Youhaiella tibetensis: one gene and its partner. The protein of the gene in region 1 interacts with the protein of each later gene in a pairwise test. Links are inferred from orthologs where the notes say so. Each region holds a gene or a part of one and is shown on either strand. Other genes may lie near its edges.

Region 1 (9,444 bases):
ACCGTGGAGATGGCCGACGGCAGAATGGGATCGCCCCAGCGGATGGCTTCGCTCGCCACCGTTTCCGCCTTGCGCCGACCGGTCCCGCGCCCCGCCAGGCGCCGAACATCCTCTCCCGAATAGAGGCTGCGCCGGGAATCGGCGGGATCCTTCTTGGACCGGATGCGCCCGCGGCTCACATTTGCGTAGAGCGTCTGCGGTTGCGTCCCCAGCACCGCCAAAGCCTCGCTGGAGGTCATCCAGTCGGACAACATATTGATCCTTTCGATCAAGATTGACGTCAACCATTACGGACCTACTTTCTCTCCAAAAGCAAGGAGAAGTCCGATGAAAAGTGGATTGGAAGATGTCGTTGCCGCTGAAACCGTCCTGTCAGATGTTGACGGCCAGGCCGGTCGCCTGATCATTCGAGGCGTTTCGCTCGATGACCTGGTCGGCTCCCGCTACGAAGATGCCCTCGCCCTGCTCTGGTCCGGCTTCTTCGACCTGCCGTCCGATCTGCCCGGCGCGCTCGCCCAGGCAAGAAAAGAAGTGTTCCGGCACGTGGGGGCAGCCGATTCCTCGCTCAGCCCCGTCGACGCCATCCGGGCGCTGACCGCGTTGATCCCGGACGGCGACGACCTGGGCACCGCGTTGCAGCTCGTTGCAGCGCCGGCGGTGTTTACCCCGGCCATCCTGCGTCTTCAGGCCGGCGCCAGGCCCCTGCCCCCGCAGACCGGCCTGGGTCACGCGGCCGATATCCTCCAGATGCTGACCGGCGAGACGCCTTCGCCGCGCCAGGCGGCGGCACTCGATGCTTATCTGGTGACGGTGTCGGACCATGGCCTCAACGCCTCCACCTTCACCGCCCGCGTCATCGCCTCGACCGGCGCCGGCCTGACGTCGGCAGTTCTCGGCGCGCTCGGAGCCCTCAAGGGGCCGCTGCATGGCGGCGCCCCCGGACCGGTCCTCGACATGCTGGATGCAATCGGCACCGCCGAGAACGCCGAGCCCTGGATAGAGGCAGCCCTCACCCGCGGCGACCGCCTGATGGGCTTCGGTCACCGCATCTACCGGGTGCGCGATCCACGCGCCGATGCCCTCAAGAGCGCGCTACGCCCCCTGACCGCCTCCGGCGAAGTGGATGCATCTCGCGTCGCGCTGGCGGAGGGCGTTGAAACGGCAGCCCTGGCGCTCCTCAAGCGCAAGAAGCCCGACCGCCCGCTGGATACCAATGTGGAGTTCTATACCGCGCTTCTGCTCGAAGCCCTCGGCTTCCCGCGCTCGGCCTTCACCTGCGTCTTCACCATGGGTCGTACGGGTGGCTGGATCGCCCATGCTCGCGAACAGGCCACTACGGGTCGGCTGATCCGGCCCCAGTCGCGCTATGTCGGCCCCATGCCGCAGCAGGCGGCCTAGCCCCAGCTCTCGCCCCATTCCGCCTTCCGTGCCACACGGAAGGCCTCTGGGTTGCGCTTGAGCACCTGCTCGCGACGCAACCCTTCCGGGGTGCACAATTCTAGAGTCACAGCAAACTTGTTGCGCTCGACCGGCTTGATGATCCGCGACGCGGGCTGCGCCGCGACTTCGGGCCGGGCCACTATCAGGTAGCTGAACTTTTCGTCCTCATAAGGAAGCGTCGCGCCCTTCATCCGCATGTGGTCGCGGCTGCGCTCGAGGCGCACGGTGAAGTGGCACCAGTCCCCCTCGGGCAGCGGACACTCGTGCGCGTGCGGGCAAGGCGCCACCATGGTCGCGCCGTCCGCCAGCAGCGCGCGGCGAACGTCCATGAGGCGCTGGTAGTCCCTGGGCCGGCCGGGCTCGATAATGGCAAGGATGCCCCCGCAACGGCGCCAGAGGTCGAGCGCGGCCGCCACGACACGCCCGTCGGCGAGTTCGGTCAGCGAATAGCTGGCCACGACCAGATCGAACCGGGCGTCACCAAGTCCCGTCTGGCCCAGCTCTCCGCGCACAACCGTAGCCGGCAACGCGCCTTCTGCAAGCGACGCCGCCAGGCGCAGGAACGCATCGCCATGATCCATCATGGTCGTCGAGCCCAGATCCGGCCATCGCTCGAACGCGGCCCAACTGGCCGTCCCCGGCCCTGCGCCCGCATCGAGCATGGTCTGTGGCGCAAAGCCGGCTGCACGGGCCGCGGCCTCGTCGAGCACCCGCTCGACCGCAGCATAGGTCGCGGGCATCCGGCTCATGGCATAAGCCAGGACATCATCGGAAACCCCGATATGGCCCGAAGAGGCGCGGAACTCGCGGTACTTTTCCGAAATGGCTTCAGAGCGCTGTGCAAGCCCCGCCCGCGACTTCCCCGTCGCGAGTTCGGCCAGCCGAACCTTGAGCCTTTCAAGCAAACCTGCAGTCAACTGGGAATCCCCGAAACAAAAAACCGGGGGCAGCGCTATGGCTGCCCCCGGCAAAAATCAATCCCGTCTCGCGCCTCAGGCGCCGGCGGGAAGCTCTTCCTTCTTGCGCTCCGCATAGATGTAGAGCGGACGAGCGTCCTTGCCGTTGACGACTTCCTCGCTGATCACGACTTCCTCGACGCCTTCGAGAGACGGGAGGTCGTACATCGTGTCGAGCAGGATCGCTTCCATGATCGAACGCAGGCCGCGAGCACCGGTCTTGCGCTCGATTGCATGCTTGGCGATCGCCTTGAGCGCGTCCTCGTGGAAAGTCAGTTCCACGTCCTCCATCGAGAACAGGCGCTGGTACTGGCGCACCAGAGCGTTCTTGGGAGCGGTCAGGATTTCGATCAGGGCGGGTTCGTCCAGGTCTTCCAGGGTCGCGATCACCGGCAGACGGCCGATGAATTCCGGGATCAGGCCAAACTTGACCAGGTCTTCCGGAGCCACGTCCTTGAGAAGGTCGCCGACGCGACGATCCTGCGGGTCCTTCACCACCGCGCCGAAGCCGATGCCCGAACCTTCGCCGCGCGCCGAGATGATGCGCTCGAGGCCGGCAAACGCGCCGCCGCAGATGAACAGGATGTTGGTCGTGTCCACTTGCAGGAATTCCTGCTGGGGATGCTTGCGGCCGCCCTGGGGCGGAACGGAAGCCACCGTACCTTCCATGATCTTGAGCAGTGCCTGCTGCACGCCCTCGCCCGAAACGTCACGGGTGATCGAGGGATTGTCCGACTTGCGGGAAATCTTGTCGACTTCGTCGATATAGACGATGCCGCGCTGCGCCTTCTCCACGTTGTAGTCGGCGGCCTGCAAGAGCTTGAGGATGATGTTTTCCACGTCCTCGCCGACATAGCCGGCTTCGGTGAGCGTGGTGGCATCGGCCATCGTGAACGGCACATCCAGGATGCGCGCCAGCGTCTGGGCCAGAAGCGTCTTGCCGGTACCGGTCGGACCGATCAGCAGGATGTTGGACTTGGAAAGCTCAACGTCCTGATTCTTGGTCGCGTGGTGCAGGCGCTTGTAGTGGTTGTGGACCGCAACGGACAACACGCGCTTGGCGCGCGCTTGGCCGATCACGTAATCGTCCAGGATCTTGCAGATCTCGGCCGGAGTGGGAACACCGTCCGCCGACTTGACCATCGACGTCTTGTTCTCTTCCCGGATGATGTCCATGCAGAGCTCGACGCATTCATCACAGATGAACACGGTCGGGCCGGCGATCAGTTTACGAACCTCGTGCTGAGACTTGCCGCAGAACGAGCAATACAGCGTGTTCTTCGAGGATTCGCCGTTCGTTGTCTCTTTGGACATCCTGTCACTCCCGGGGGCAGAGCGCCCCCAAAAACCGCGCTAGAGGGTTAGTCTAGCGCATGGCGCTTAAACAAAATGTAAGCCAGACCGACCTTAAAGATCGATCCGGCCCTGCGCAATCACACCATTGTCACAGTTAACGTATGTCGCGAAATGGCGTTAACGGCCAACTCAGACCGCTTCCGGCACTGCGCGCTTCTCGAACACGCTGTCGATGAGGCCGAAGTCCTTGGCTTCTTCGGGGCTCAGGAAACGATCGCGCTCGAGGGCGTTCTCGATCTCTTCATACGTGCGGCCGGTGTGCTTCTCGTAGATTTGATTGAGACGACGCTTGAGGCCTTCGACCTCGCGGGCGTGGATCAGGATATCGGTCACCTGACCCTGGAACCCGCCCGAAGGCTGGTGGACCATGATACGGGAATTGGGCAGCGAGGCCCGCATCCCGGCTTCGCCGGCCTGCAGCAGGAGCGAGCCCATCGAGGCCGCCTGCCCCATGCACAGCGTCGCCACGGGGGGGCGAATGAACTGCATGGTGTCATAGATCGACAGGCCAGCCGTCACCACGCCGCCGGGCGAGTTGATATAGAGGTTGATTTCCTTCTTCGGGTTTTCCGACTCGAGGAACAGAAGCTGCGCCGTGATCAGCGAAGCCATGTTGTCCTCGACCACGCCGGTCACGAAGATGATGCGTTCCTTGAGGAGCCGCGAATAGATGTCGAAGGCGCGTTCGCCCCGGTTGGTCTGCTCGACCACCATGGGAACGAGCGTATTCATATAGGTGTCGACCGGATCTCTCATGGATGCCCTTCTGGTGCCTGGATGACGAATCAGCGCGATTTGGCTGATTGCAGGGGATGGCGCCTTAATGCGCGGTAAAGCGAGACATAGGCAAGACTGGGGCGAGCTTCAATAGAGCTGCCCCCAACGCGCACGCCGTTCCATGTCAGCGGTTAATTCCGCGTTGCCCTGGAGCGGTTCGAGGCACGCCTATTCGGCGAAGACCACCGTAACGCCCTTCTTGCGGAAATAGGACTGCATCAGCTTGCGTCCCTGCCGATTGTTCTGCGCCAGCTTGCCTGGCTCGAACACAGCTTCCTTGACGCCCTCGCGCGCCATGGCTGCCTTCAGAGCAGCTACGTGAACGTCCAGCTCGGCATTGTCATTGCGCAGGGATGTGTAGATATTCTCCGTGGCCTCGGCCAGGGTCAGTTCGCTCATGGCGGCACTCCAGAATTGCTCCGGCCTTCCACTAACGACTTTTCCGCCAAGGGCAAGGCTCGGTTGCATTGCGCCGAGGGCGATATAGTGTCCGAGCTTGCTTCAACCACCGGTCTGCGATGATTTCTTCAACCGACGCCATAGCCCCTGCCCGCCGCGCTTCCGCCAATCCCCGCGATCCGGTCTTCTACCAGAACCCCTACGCCTTCTATGACGGCATTCACGCCACCTCGCCCACCTTCTTCTGGGACAATTATGGTCACTGGTGCTTCGCCGGCTTCAAGGAAGTGAACCAGCTCCTGCGCGACAAGCGTTTCGGCCGCGAAATCCTGCACGTGGCAACCCGCGAGGAACTGGGCTGGCCCGAACGCAAACCGCACGTCGCCGATTTCGACCTGGCCGAGAAGTACTCGCTCCTCAACCTTGAGCCGCCAGCCCATACCCGCCTGCGGACGCTGGTCAATCGCGCCTTCGTCTCCCGGCAGGTGGAACAGCTGCGCCCCCGCATCGCCGCCCTCGCCAATGAACTGATCGATGGCTTCGAAAAGGACGGGCAGGTCGAGCTGATCCACGCCTATGCGGCACCGATCCCAGCCATCGTCATCTCCGAGATGATCGGCGTGCCGACCGAAATGGCCATGCAAGTCGTCGCCTGGTCCAATCGCATGGTGACCATGTACATGTTCGGCGTGACCGAGGACACCGAGCGGGATGCAAACCAGGCCTCTGCCGATTTCATCGCCTATATCCGCACGCTGATCGCCGAACGTCGCGTACGGCCGACCGAAGACCTTCTCACCCACATGATCACGGCCGAGCAGGATGGCCAGAAGCTGACCGATGACGAGATCGTCTCGACGGCGATCCTGCTGCTCAATGCCGGCCACGAGGCCACGGTTCACACGACTGGCAACAGCGTCAAGACGATCATCGAGAGCGGGATCGACCGCAAGGCGATCTTCGCCAGCGACGAGCAGACCGCCGCCACGGTCGAGGAATGCCTGCGCTTCGACGCCCCGCTCCACATGTTCACGCGCTTCGCGCTCTCGGACATCGAGCTCGACAACGGTGTCTCCCTCAGGAAGGGCGACCAGATCGGCCTCATGCTCGGCGCCGCCAACCGCGACCCTGTGCGCTTCGCCAACGCCAACACCTTCGACCCCTTCCGCACCGACGGCCAGAACGTCAGCTTCGGGGCCGGAATCCACTTCTGCATCGGCGCGCCCCTGGCCCGCATCGAGTTGCAGATCTCCCTCAAAACCCTCTTCGATCGCCTTCCCGGCCTGCGCCTCACCAAGGAGCCGAGCTACAACAACGTCTACCACTTCCACGGCCTGGAGGAATTGCAGGTCGCCTGGTAGGTCCTACGAGAAATCTGCGACGAAGGCCGCCATCTCGCCCCGGCTCCCAAGCATCGCTTTGGAGCCGGGAAAGTCCTCAAACAGCTGCAGGTGCGCGGCATGGCAACTAGAGTTGCGGCGTAGACGATACTCCGAGATCCACACGAGCAGTTCGGCGAACCCCTCATCGCTTCCTCCGCCCTGAACACCCCTCTCCCTCACGTTTGCGAGACATTCTTCCTCCGGCAGGTCGAGCCAGATCAGTTGCGTCGCCCGTGGCATGGCAACGCCCGCCAGCCAGCCGTAAACCCCCTCCATGATCCAGTTCTCGTCCCGAAGGCTCGCCTCGCGCACTTCATTTGCGACAACCTGATTGTCCCGGGCCACGCCGTACTGGCCCGGCTCCCAGCGCAGGTCATCGAGATGGATGATCGGCAAGCCCAGCTTCTGACCCAGCGCCCGTGCGAGCGAGGTCTTGCCGCTGCCGCCATTGCCAAAAATCAGTATCCTCTGGCCCACCGCCTGCTCCTCGCCCGATCACGCCGAAGTGAGCGTGACGAGTTCCCAACTCTCAAATATCGATCGCCTCCCTCGGGAGACCACATCATGCAGAGCTACCTGTTCCTCGCCATCGCCATCGTCGCTGAAGTCACCGCTACGAGCGCCCTGCGCGCCTCGGAGAGCTTCACCAGGCTCGGGCCGTCGCTCATTACCGTCGTCGGCTACGCAGTCGCCTTCTACTGTCTCTCGGTGACCCTCAAGACCATGCCCGTCGGCATCGCCTACGCCATCTGGTCGGGCGTCGGGATCGTGCTGATTTCCGCCATCGGCTGGTTCATCTTCGGCCAGAAGCTCGACCTGCCCGCCGTCCTGGGCCTCGCTCTCATCGTGGCGGGCGTATTGGTCGTGAACCTCTACTCCAAGTCCGTCGGCCACTAGCCCCGGAGCAATCCATTCAGCACTGCCGGGATCAGTCCCGGCAGGTCCTCGCTGATCAGACCCGGCCCATCGAACCGCGCGGCCGCGTCTCCGTGCATCCACACGGCGGCGGCCGCCGCCTCCAGCCCGGGCATGCCCTGCGCCAGCAGGCCCGCCACGATACCCGCCAAGACGTCGCCTGATCCTGCCGTCCCCAGCGTCGCTGGCGCGTTGGCGTTGATGAAGGCTCGCCCGTCAGGCGCCGCTATGACGGTATCTGCGCCCTTGAGGATCACGACAGCCCCCGAACGGGCCGCGGCTGCGCGCGCCATCTCGACCTTCGATCCGGTCATCTGACCGAACACCCTGGCGAATTCGCCTGTATGCGGGGTCATGACCACAGGCCGAGCCGGATCGGTCGCGATCAGGCGGAACAACTGCTCGGGATTTTCAGCGAAGCTGGTAAGCGCATCGGCATCGAGAACCGCCGCTGCGCCGCTCTGGAGGATCGTGGCCACGTTCTCGAGCGTAACCTGCCCGACCCCGGCGGCCGGACCGATCACCACCGACCTGGCCTTCGTCTGGCCCAGCACCTGCTCGAGCGCGGCCCATTGTGGTGCTTCCTTGAGCATGATGGAGGTGACGTGGTTTGCGTGGACCAGAAGCGCGTCGCGCGCTCCGGCCAGGCTCACCAGCCCTGCCCCGGCCCGCAGCGCCGCTTCGGCGGCAAGCCGCGACGCTCCGGTCTGCAACGGCCCGCCTGAGATCACCACGCAATGGCCACGCGTATATTTGTGCCCGCCGGGCGCCAGGTGCGGCAACTGCCAGTGCTCGGGCCCGTTCTCCCAGGCCTGTGCCCCAATCGGCGCCAGCACGCTATCGTCGATCCCGATGTCGGCGACGACAATCTCGCCGGCATTTTCCCGACCGGGCAGGAGCAGATGCCCGGGCTTCTTGCGGAAGAACGTAACGGTGAGCGTCGCATTGATCGCCGCGCCACGCACGGCGCCGCTCTCGCCATCGACGCCGCTCGGCACATCGACGCTGATTACCGTCTTGCCGGCGCCATTGACCGCCTCGATGATGGCCTTGAGCTCGCCCTCGACGTCCCTGTCGAGTCCCGCTCCCAGCAGCGCGTCGATCACCATGTCGGCGTCGCGCACCAGTTCAGGGCGAAAACTCTCGATACGGCCGGTCCAGGCGTCGGCATTGGCAGCGGCCTCACTCCGCAGCCGCGAACGGTCGCCATGCATCACCAGGTGCACCGGCCAGCCTTTCTCCTTGAGCTGCCGCGCCACGACGAACCCGTCGCCGCCATTGTTCCCCGGCCCGCACAGAACCAGCACGGGCATCTGGTAGTAGCGTTCGAGAATGGTGCGCGTCACCGCCGAGCCCGCGTTTTCCATCAGGCGCGCATAGCTCAGCCCCGATTCTGCCGTCAGTCGGTCGGCCTGGGACATCTCCGATGGAGTCAAAAGCACTGAATCGCTGGTGTTGCCCATCGCACGCTCCGCCACTCGCATTGCCCCCCACACCTTGTCCCACAAGGCCGGGAGCTTGAAAAGCAAAAGGGCCGCCCCGAAGGACGGCCCTTGCAAGTCAAACCACTGAAATCTTAGTGGTGATGCTCTTCCGGCACGTCGTACTCGTCGTCTGCCTGGATCAGCTTGCCGAGCTCTTCGCCCGACATCTTCTTCTCGGTCTGCTCGGCGAGATCGGCGACGAAATCGACGACCTTGTTCTCGAAGATCGGAGCGCGCAGCGAAGCCAGCGCGGTCGGGTTCTTGCGATAGTAGTCGTAAACCTGCTGTTCCTGGCCGGGGAAGCGACGAACTTCGGCGATCAGGGCCTGCTGGTGCTCGTCATCGGTGACCTCGACCTTGTTCTCGTTGCCGATCTCGGCAACGACCAGGCCCAGGCGCACGCGGCGCTCGGCGATCTTGCGGTACTGTTCCTTGGCGGCTTCCTCGGTCGTGCCCTCGTCTTCGAAGGAACGGCCGTGGTGTTCGACCTCATGGACGACACGCTGCCAGATGGTGTTGAACTCGGCGTCCACGAGCTGCTCGGGAACGTCGAACTTGTGGCCCTCATCGAGCGCGTCCAGGATCTGGCGCTTGACGTGCTGGCGAGCCATGGAGGCGTTGGCCGCATCCATCTGCGACTTGATCGCTTCGCGCAGGGCCGCAACGTTCTCGAGGCCGAGCTTCTTGGCGAACTCGTCGTCCAGCTCACCCTCGCGCGGACCATCCACGTGCAGG
Region 2 (9,266 bases), 450 kb from region 1 along the record:
ACGCAAACCCGCAGGGCTTGGCCACATCGAGGCGGCAGCGATACCCGTTGTTGCCGTCACGGCCTGGAGCATGGTCTTTGACTACGGCGCGATCCAACTCGGCCAGCGCGTCCTCGTACATGGCGCGGCCGGCAATGTGGGAGCCTATGCGGTCCAGATGGCCAAGGCCGCCGGGGCCCAAGTCGTCGCAACCTGCTTTTCTGCCGATGTGGCGCGCGTGGAAGCTCTCGGTGCCGATGACGTCATCGACGTGTCGGTCGAGCCGTTCGCGGGTCGCGTCAAATATGCCGATGTCGTGCTCGACACGGTCGGCGGCGTGACCCAGACGGCCTCCTTCGACATCCTCGTTCCCGGTGGGCGGCTTGTCAGTTCCGTCTCCCCGCCCGACCAGGCTCTGGCAGCCGAGCACAGGGTCAAGGCCGATTTCTTTCTCGTCGATGTGACGGCCGAACGTCTCGCGCATGTCGCCGGCCTTGTGGAAACGCGAAAACTCCACGTCGCGATCGGCGAGATCCTGCCACTGCGCTCGGTTAGGCGTGCCCATGAAATGCTGGCCGGCGCTCCGCATCGGCCAGGCAAGATCGTACTCGAGGTCGGAACTGAAACGACGGATTGAAGCTACGGTACGTCACCGCGATCCATCACCAGTCGTTCAACGATTTTCAGGAAAGGGCGGGTTGGTGGAGGGGACTGGATTCGAACCAGTGTACGCTAAGCGGTCAGATTTACAGTCTGATGGATTTAACCACTCTCCCACCCCTCCACAGCCAGCTATGCGCTGTGAACGCCGTAAGTGATCAGGACGGTGGGCTGTCCGAACCACGGGGCGGTTTATGCTGATCGGGTCCGCGCCTGTCAACACCCATTCTTCCGTTTCTACCAATCCGCTCACAGCCATGGCGCGCTCGCCCTTGCTGGCCGAGGCCAAAGGCGGTAGGCAGCACCATGAGCATCAACAAGTTTCCGCCCAAGCCCCGCCACGACCCCAATGACGGGCCCGTCTATCTTTATGGCCTGCACACCGTGCGGGCGGCGCTGGACAACCCGCGCCGCAGCAAGCGCCAGCTTCTGGCAACGCCCAACGGCTTGATGCGCCTCAAGGAAAGCGGCGAGATCGGCAAGGTCTCCGTCAAGGAGACCACGCCCAAGGAACTCGACCGGCTGCTGGGCGGGGAAGCGGTACACCAGGGCGTCGCGCTCGAGGTCGACCCGGTCAACCGTTTCGGACTGGACGACATCGATCCGCTGACCCTGGTCGTGGTGCTCGACCAGGTGACCGATCCCCACAATGTCGGGGCGATCCTGCGCACAGCCTGTGCCTTCGGCGCCGATGCAGTGATCACGACGGCCCGCTACGCCCCGCGCGAGACTGGTGTCATGGCCAAATCCGCCTCGGGCGCGCTCGATCTCGTGCCGCTGATCGAAGTCCGCAACCTGGGTGACGCGCTCGAAAAGCTCAAGCAGCGCGGGCTCTTAGTGCTCGGCTTTGATTCGGAAGCCGAAGCGCCGCTCAAGCCGCGCACCGACAATCGCCCGATGGCCATCGTGGTGGGATCTGAGGGCAAGGGTCTGCGCGAAAAGACCCGTGGGCTCTGCGACGAGATGGTGCGCCTCGAAATGCCCGGGCCGATCAAGTCGCTCAATGTTTCCAACGCCACCGCCATCGCGCTGTTCGCAGCAACGGCCGCGCGCTAGCCCCCGCTCATTGGGTGCTGGCCGTCACCAGGTCTTCGCCGAACGGCCCCGGATCGCGCGACACCAGTTGCACGACCTTGTAGCCTCTGTCGGCAAGCGCCTGCAGGAACTCGGGCAATAACGCAGCGGTCACCGGGTGGATGTCGTGGAAGAGGATGATGCCGCTGCCACGCTTGTCGAGACGCGCCAGCGTCCGGTCGATGACCTCCTGCGGCGAGGACTTGAGGTAGTCCTGCGAATCCACCTGCACGCCGAGGACGATCAGGTTCTGCTCGCCCAGGCTCGCGCGCACCAGGCCGGTTTCGGCCAGGTAGGGAAAGCGGAAGAATGGTGAAAGCGCCCCGCCCGAGCCCTTGAGGGCCCGCGCCACAGCCGCCTCGCCCTTGTAGACATCGGCCATCGCCTCCTCCTGGGAGGCCTTGGCGAGGTTGAGATGCCCATAGGTGTGGCTGCCGATCGAATGCCCATGATCGGCGACGCTCCGCGCCACGGCGGGATAGCTGTCGGCCATCTTGCCGACCATCAGGAACGTCGCCTTGACGTTGAAGGCGTCCAGCGTGCCCAGGATCGACTCCGTGCTGCCCTTGCGCGGCCCGTCGTCGAAGGTGAGGATCACCTCCCCCGGACGGAGCTGGATTTCGGCCGCCGAGGATACCACCAGCCTGCGCCCGGCGAGCGTCCCGCGCGGCACATGCCGCGGCGTCACTTCGGGCAAGGCCACGTAACTCCGTGCCATCGCCGGGGTGGCGGTAACAGGCGCAGCCAGTTCGGTTTCCTTGGGCGGGCGCGCGCAGCCTGCCATCGCAAGGGCAACGAGCGGAACAAGGACGGCAAAACGCAGGCTCGACACGGGAGAAACACCTAAGGCATGAGACTGCCTGGAGTGTTACCCAGCATGGTTAATAAACGGTGCCACGCGGCCTACCGACTTTGATTCGGCTACGCTTTTTGCGCGGCCTCACAACGGCGCCGTTAACCCTGGGCCTGCCGCGCCGCGCGCTGGGCAACCCTGTCCAGCGCCACGAGAAACGCCGATCGGTCCTTGGCGGAAAAGCCGGGATTGTAGCCCTTGATCTCCCCGGTCTCGCGCAGGTGCTGCTTGAGGTCGCGCATGGCCAGCGCCATGCCCATCGACTGCGGCGTGTATTCTCGCCCGGTCGGCCCGAGCACGTGGGCGCCGGCGGTCACCGCCCGGCTTGCCAGCGGCACATCAGCGGTGATGACGAGATCGTTGGGCTGGCAATGCTCGATGATCCAGTCATCGGCCACGTCGGCCCCCTGCGGCACCACGACGGTGCGCACCATGGGATCGCGCGATGGCCGGATGCCGCCATTGGAGACGAACACCACCACCAGCCCGTAGCGCTCCCCTACCCGCTTGACCTCTTCCTTGACCGGAGAGGCATCGGCATCGACGTAGATGGTTGGCAGTTCCGTCATCTCACGAGCCCAGATTGACCACGAGATTGACCGTCGCGGCGATGATCAGGGTATTGAAGAAGAACGAGAAGATGCCGTGCAACGCGACCAGCCTTTGCATGTGGACCGAAGTGATCGCCACGTCGGCGACCTGTGCCGTCATGCCGATCACGAAGGAAAAGTAAAGGAAGCTGGTGCCGCCCGGCTCCTTTCCGGTGGGGAAATCCAGCCCGCCGACCACCGCGTCCGCATCGTCATTGTCGGATTTGGCCTGGGGTACCGCGTAAAATTCGTAGGCATAGTGATGGGCAGCCATCGCATGAACCATGAACCAGCCGAGAATGACCGCCAGCACCGCACCGGTCAGACGGAACACGTCGTTTGCACCACCTGAATTGATCAGCTGGAACAACGAAAACACCGCCGTCCCGACCACCACCAGCGTGGCGCCGAAGATCAGCATCACCGGAGCGTCGGATTCTGCCGCATGCAGCTTGAGGAATTTGGGGGACATGCCGGGAAAGTTTCGTAGCGCCATCACCAGGTAGACGATGAAGAACGCGATGCTGCCCACCGTGATCGCCTGGGCAGAGACGAAAATGGCCGACAGCGCGAAGGCCGCGAGGCCGACGACCACCGCCAGGTAGAACGACCGGTAGCGCTTGTGGCGCTTATGGGACCTGCTCTCGCTCATGGCCGCTCCTCGTGCCGCCCTCGAACGATAGCGCCTTATCGCACAACAAGAAACCGAAGCGGCGGTTCCCCGGTCGCCCCTCAGGCCTTGAGCGCCCCCGGGCCCGGGATCGCCCCCGCCGGCACCTTGCCCATGATGATCATGCCGAGCACTTCGTCCTTAGTGACGTCCGCCGTATTGGCCGTCCCCACCACCTTGCCGTTCTTCATCACGCAGATGCGGTCCGCCAGGTCGAAGACGTCATGGATGTCGTGGCTGATGAGGAAGATCCCGATGCCCTCGGACTTGAGCTGTTTGATGAGATCGCCGACCTGTGCCGTCTCTTGGGGCCCAAGTGCCGCCGTCGGCTCGTCCATGATCAGGATGCGGGCATTGAAGAGGATGGCGCGTGCAATCGCCACCGATTGCCGCTGCCCGCCCGAAAGCGCCTTCACCGGCTCCTTGAAGCGGCGGAAATTGGGGTTGAGGCGGCCCATGACCTCGCGCGCCTTGGCCTCCATCGCCACGTCATCGAGCGTGCCGACGGCCGTGGTCAATTCGCGCCCGAGGAAGAGGTTAGCTGCCGCATCGACGTTATCGGCCACCGCCAGGGTCTGGTAGATCGTCTCGATGCCGTAGCCTTTGGCGTCGCGCGGATTGTTGATCGTGGCTTCCTTGCCGTCGATCCGGATGATGCCGCTGTCGCGCTTGTAGGCGCCCGAGAGGATCTTGATCAGGGTCGACTTGCCGGCGCCGTTGTGGCCGAGCAGCCCAACCACTTCCCCCGGATAGAGTTCGAGCGAGGCATTCTCCACCGCGTGCAGGCCGCCGAAGGAGATGTTGATGTCCTCCAGTTCGACGAGCGGCGTCTTCTTGTCCAGCATAACCGGTACCCCTAGTTGGACTTGCGGCGGTAGAGCGTGTCCAGCCACACCGCGAGAACGAGGACGATGCCCACCACGATCGATTGCAGCGGGCTGTCGATGCCCAACAGCACCATGCCAGACTGCAGCGACTGCATGACCAGCGCGCCGATCATGGCGCCCACGATGGTGCCCACCCCGCCGGCCAGCGACGTGCCGCCGATGACCGCGGCAGCGATCACGTAGAGTTCGTCGAACGTCCCCAGCGCGTTGGTCGCGGCGTTGAGGCGCGCCGAGGAAATGGCGGCGCCTATGGCGCAGAGCGCCCCCATGAGGATGAAAATCTTGACCGTGACCCAGCGGGTATTGATGCCTGCCAGCTCCGCCGCCTCGGGATTGCCGCCCATGGCGAAGACGTAGCGCCCGAAGCGGGTGCGCGTGGCGATGAACGTCATCACGATGCCCACACCCAGTGCGATCAGCACCGGAATGGCGATGCCGTGGGAAATGAAGAGCCCGCCCTCGGGCACGGTCAGGTTATTGGCGGCAGCGTAGTTCGCCGCAATGCGCGAGGGCCAGGGATAGGCATTGGCGACCGCAACGGCGGCCAGCGCCACGCCGCACCCGAGCACGCCCAGCACGACCTCGGCCCAGATCGGACGTTGCGGGAAATTGAAGCGATGGCGCTGCCTTCGCCCCACATAGAGGCTGATGACGATGCCCACGCAGATGATGATGCCCACGATCCAGCTCGCCCAGAAGCCGATGGAACCGGCAGGCCCGCCGCCCATGAGCTGGAAGGTCTGGTCGAGCGGCGCGACGGTTCGGCCCGAGGTGACCCACCAGGCCGCACCGCGCCAGATGAGATAGCCGCCCAGCGTCACGATGAACGCCGGCACGCGCAGGTAAGCGATGATGATGCCTTGCAGCGCCCCGATGCCCATGCCGACCACGAGGCCGAACGAAAGCGTCAGGATCCAGATGGCGGGATGGCCGAGCCCCAGGTAGCGCGGCAGGATATCCACCTGCATCACGCCCATGAGCATGCCCACCACGCCCAGGATCGAGCCGACCGAAAGGTCGATATTGCGCGTCACGATGACCAGCACCATGCCCGTCGCCATGATGGAAACGGAGGCGGTCTGCACCGACAGGTTCCACAGGTTGCGCGGCGTCAGGAACACGCCCCCCGACAGGAAATGGAACCCCAGCCAGATCAGCAGCAGCGCGCCGATCATGCCCAGAAGTCTCGTATCGAGTTCGGTTGCGGTCAGAAATTTCTGGATTGGCCCCATGCCCGCGCTCGAAACGCGCTGGCTTGCCGGTGCGGCATGCTGATCGACCATCTCACTCCCCTGCGTGCTGACCTGTTGAGAGGCGCGGTGCCGCAACCATGGCCGCGGCACCGCCCTCCCGGTCAGCTTATTATCCGGCAGATCAGTTGCAGGCAGCAACCTTGCCCGCAGGCACGCCCTGGCACACCACATCCTTGGTCACCCAACCGGCGTCGATGACGACGTTGAGGTTGTCCTTGGTGATGGCGACGGGAGCGAGGAACACCGCGTTCATCTCGACGCCCTTCGGGCCGCCCGAGAACTTGGTGGCGCCTTCGACCTTGTCGAGGGCCGTGCCCTTGGCGAGTTCGAGAGCGATCTCGGCGGCCTTCTTGCCCAGCTCGCGCGCGTCCTTCCAGACCGAGACGGTCTGCGTGCCGAGCGCGATGCGGTTGAGCGCGGCGTGGTCGCCGTCCTGGCCGGAAACCGGCACGGACCCGGCCAGACCCTGGGCCGCCAGCGCGGCAATGGCGCCGCCGGCGGTGCCGTCATTGGAGGCGACGACCGCGTCGACCTTGTTGTCGTTGGCCGTCAGGAACTGCTCCATGTTCTTCTGGGCATTTTCCGGCAGCCAGCCATCGGTATAGGCCTCGCCGACATTCTTGATGTCGCCCTTGTCGATGGCGTCCTTGAGCACTTCCATCTGGCCGGCGAACAGGAAGTCGGCATTCGGATCGGCGCTCGAGCCCTTGATGAAGACGTAGTTGCCCTTGGGCGCCACGTCATAGACGGCCTTGGCCTGCAGGCGCCCCACTTCCTTGTTGTCGAAGGTGAGGTAGAAGGCTTGCGGGTTCTCGATCAGTCGGTCGTACCCGACCACCGGCACGCCCTCGGAAACCGCGGCCTGGATGGCCGGCCCGATGGCGTCCGAATCCTGGGCCAGCACGATGAGCGCATTGGCGCCCTGCGAGATCAGGCTCTCGATATCGGTAAGCTGCTTGGTCGGCGACGACTGGGCGTCGGCCGAGATGTACTTGGCCCCGGCTGCCTCGAGCGCCGACTTGATGGCCGCTTCGTCGGTCTTCCAGCGCTCTTCCTGGAAATTGGACCACGACACGCCCACGACCATCTCCTGCGCGAACGCGATGCTGGCCGTGCTGATCAAAACGGTCGTCGACAGCGCGACCGCCAGAAACTTCTTCATGATGTCCTCCCATCGGCGGCTCAGGCCGCCACCCAAACGCACCAGCGCCACCCTCCTCAGGCGCGGCATCTGGCCGAAAGAGCATTTCTTTCAATGCTCGAAAAAATGATTGCCATGCCACGGACTTGGGAGTCAACATCAATTTCGATACCCGAAATAAATCATTGGTGCGGTATCGACGGGCGGGAAACCGCTGGGAGGAACGGCGTTTGGCGCGCCATGTGAGCGACAGCGATACGGTGCGGCGGCAAAACCGCGGCCTCGTGCTGGAAGCCCTGCGGCTTTCCGGTCCGCTCTCGCGCACCCAGCTTGCGGCCGAAACCGGCTTGAGCCACGCCACGATCACCGCCATCACCCAGGACATGGTGGCGCAGAACCTGCTGCGCGACCTGCCTGCCGAGCGCCCTGAAGGCAAGAGTCGTGGCCGCCCCGCGGTCGATATCGGTTTCAACCGCGCCGCCGCCTACGTGGCCCTGGTCGAGGTCGACGTGAACCGAACCCGCCTATCCCTTGTCGACTATGGCGGCACGCTGGTGGACCGGGTGGAATTCGCCAACGACGCGGCAACCTTCCGGGACACCCCTGCCCCCGATCACCTGGCCGCGCGTATCGAGCAATTGCGCGCCCGCAATCCGCAGGAGGCACCGCGCCTGCGCCGCATTGCCATTTCGCTCCAGGGCATTCTCGATCGCGATGGCGCCAGCCTCAAATGGTCGCCGGTCGCCCACCTGGCTGGCCACGACATCGCCGGGGCGCTTTCGGCGCGCTTTGCGATGCCTGTCTCGCTCTATAAGCGCGGGCGCCTTCTGGCCGAGGGCACGCGCTGGCTCGATCCGGACCTGCGCGACGCGGGCGTTGCCACCGTCTTCGTCGGCTCGACCGTCGCCATGGGCATCACCTTCAGTGGCGAAGTGACGGGCCGCGACCATGAGGGCGCCACCGAATTCGGCCACATGAACCACATCCCCGACGGAGCCCTTTGCCGATGCGGCATGCGCGGATGCGTCGAGGCCTACGCCGCCGACTACGGCATCCTGCGCGCCGCCTACTCGGTGCCCGACCATCACGCGCCCGCCGCCACGGTTCCCCCGGCACAGTACGAGGGCCTGATCGACCGCGCGCACCAGGGCGACAGGGCCGTGACGCATGCCTTCAACCTCGCCGGCCGCGCCATTGGCTTCGGCCTGAACCGCCTGATGGCGGTGTTCGACCCGGCCCATATCGTGATCGTGGGCCCGGGCGCACGCGCCTTTCCGTTCATGCGAGCCGAAATAGAGGCTGCCCTCTCCGCCTCCCTCGTCTGCCGCGTCAACGGCATGCCGCAGATGCAGACGCATCTGGACGAAAGTGAGCCGATCTTTCGTGGGCTGACCATGAAGGCCCTCCACGAGGTGGATCAGGGGGAGTTCGCCCTGCTCGCCGCCTCCGAGTCCCTGTAGGCCCGATACCAGGCCACGAATTCTCCGACCGTTTGCTCCAGCGGCGTTTGCGGCACGAAGCCCGTCAGCGCCTCGAGCAGGCGATTATCGGCATAGGTCTCCACCGCATCGCCTGGTTGCATGGGCAACATGGTCTTGAGCGCCGACCGGCCCACGGCACGCTCGATCGTCTCGATCAGCGCCATCAACTCCACCGACCGGCCGCCCGCGATATTGACCACGCGCCAGGGCGCCACCGGCGAGATGGAGTCGAACGGCCCCACGATCTCCCCCGCTTTCGGCGCCACCCCGGCGAGCCGCACGATCGCCTCCACCAGGTCGCCGACATCGGTCGCGTCCCGCCGCATGCGGCCTTCGCCATAAACCTCGATCGGCCGCCCCGCCTCGATGGCATCCACGAACTTGTAGAGCGCCATGTCCGGCCGTCCCCATGGGCCGTAGACGGTGAAGAACCGGAAGCAGGTGGTCGGCATGCCGTTCAGATGCGCCGCCGAATGGGCCATCGCCTCGGTCGCCCGCTTGCTCGCCGCGTAGAGCGACACGGGAAAATCAGTGCGATCCGTCTCGGCGAACGGCAGTTTCGCGTTGCCGCCATAGACGGAACTGGACGAAGCCACCAGCACATGGCGCGGCCGCGCCGGCCGCACGGCATCGAGCAGGTTGAACGTCCCGACAAGATTGGAACTGAGATAGCTCTGC

The links.
Region 2: the proteins of FNA67_RS11285 (region 1) and rlmB interact in binary tests that used the Escherichia coli proteins (3 or more experiments, as listed by UniProt). The link is inferred for Youhaiella tibetensis from one-to-one orthologs.

What each region holds. Positions count from the first base shown.
Region 1 is NZ_CP041690.1:2,316,163-2,325,606, forward strand. What follows is about bases 6,447-9,444. They hold FNA67_RS11285 (NAD(P)H-hydrate epimerase), read right to left. Parts: upstream 8,689-9,444; coding sequence 7,204-8,688; downstream 6,447-7,203. Other genes in these bases: FNA67_RS11275 (P-loop NTPase family protein), read right to left, coding at 6,447-6,787; FNA67_RS11280 (SMR family transporter), read left to right, coding at 6,875-7,207; tig (trigger factor), read right to left, coding at 8,802-9,444. In the rest of the region: FNA67_RS11240 (citrate synthase), read right to left, coding at 1-239; FNA67_RS11245 (citrate synthase/methylcitrate synthase), read left to right, coding at 328-1,398; FNA67_RS11250 (small ribosomal subunit Rsm22 family protein), read right to left, coding at 1,395-2,357; ATP-dependent Clp protease ATP-binding subunit ClpX, read right to left, coding at 2,433-3,710; FNA67_RS11260 (ATP-dependent Clp protease proteolytic subunit), read right to left, coding at 3,882-4,508; FNA67_RS11265 (hypothetical protein), read right to left, coding at 4,698-4,928; FNA67_RS11270 (cytochrome P450), read left to right, coding at 5,048-6,289; more of FNA67_RS11275, read right to left, coding at 6,293-6,446. UniProt on the Escherichia coli protein: Bifunctional enzyme that catalyzes the epimerization of the S- and R-forms of NAD(P)HX and the dehydration of the S-form of NAD(P)HX at the expense of ADP, which is converted to AMP.
Region 2 is NZ_CP041690.1:2,774,042-2,783,307, forward strand. What follows is about bases 1-2,820. They hold rlmB (23S rRNA (guanosine(2251)-2'-O)-methyltransferase RlmB), read left to right. Parts: upstream 1-945; coding sequence 946-1,695; downstream 1,696-2,820. Other genes in these bases: FNA67_RS13480 (NADP-dependent oxidoreductase), read left to right, coding at 1-616; FNA67_RS13495 (polysaccharide deacetylase family protein), read right to left, coding at 1,703-2,545; FNA67_RS13500 (YaiI/YqxD family protein), read right to left, coding at 2,668-2,820. In the rest of the region: more of FNA67_RS13500, read right to left, coding at 2,821-3,135; FNA67_RS13505 (DUF1345 domain-containing protein), read right to left, coding at 3,137-3,808; FNA67_RS13510 (ATP-binding cassette domain-containing protein), read right to left, coding at 3,889-4,671; FNA67_RS13515 (sugar ABC transporter permease), read right to left, coding at 4,683-5,945; xylF (D-xylose ABC transporter substrate-binding protein), read right to left, coding at 6,088-7,128; FNA67_RS13525 (ROK family transcriptional regulator), read left to right, coding at 7,350-8,567; FNA67_RS13530 (NAD-dependent epimerase/dehydratase family protein), read right to left, coding at 8,525-9,266. UniProt on the Escherichia coli protein: Specifically methylates the ribose of guanosine 2251 in 23S rRNA.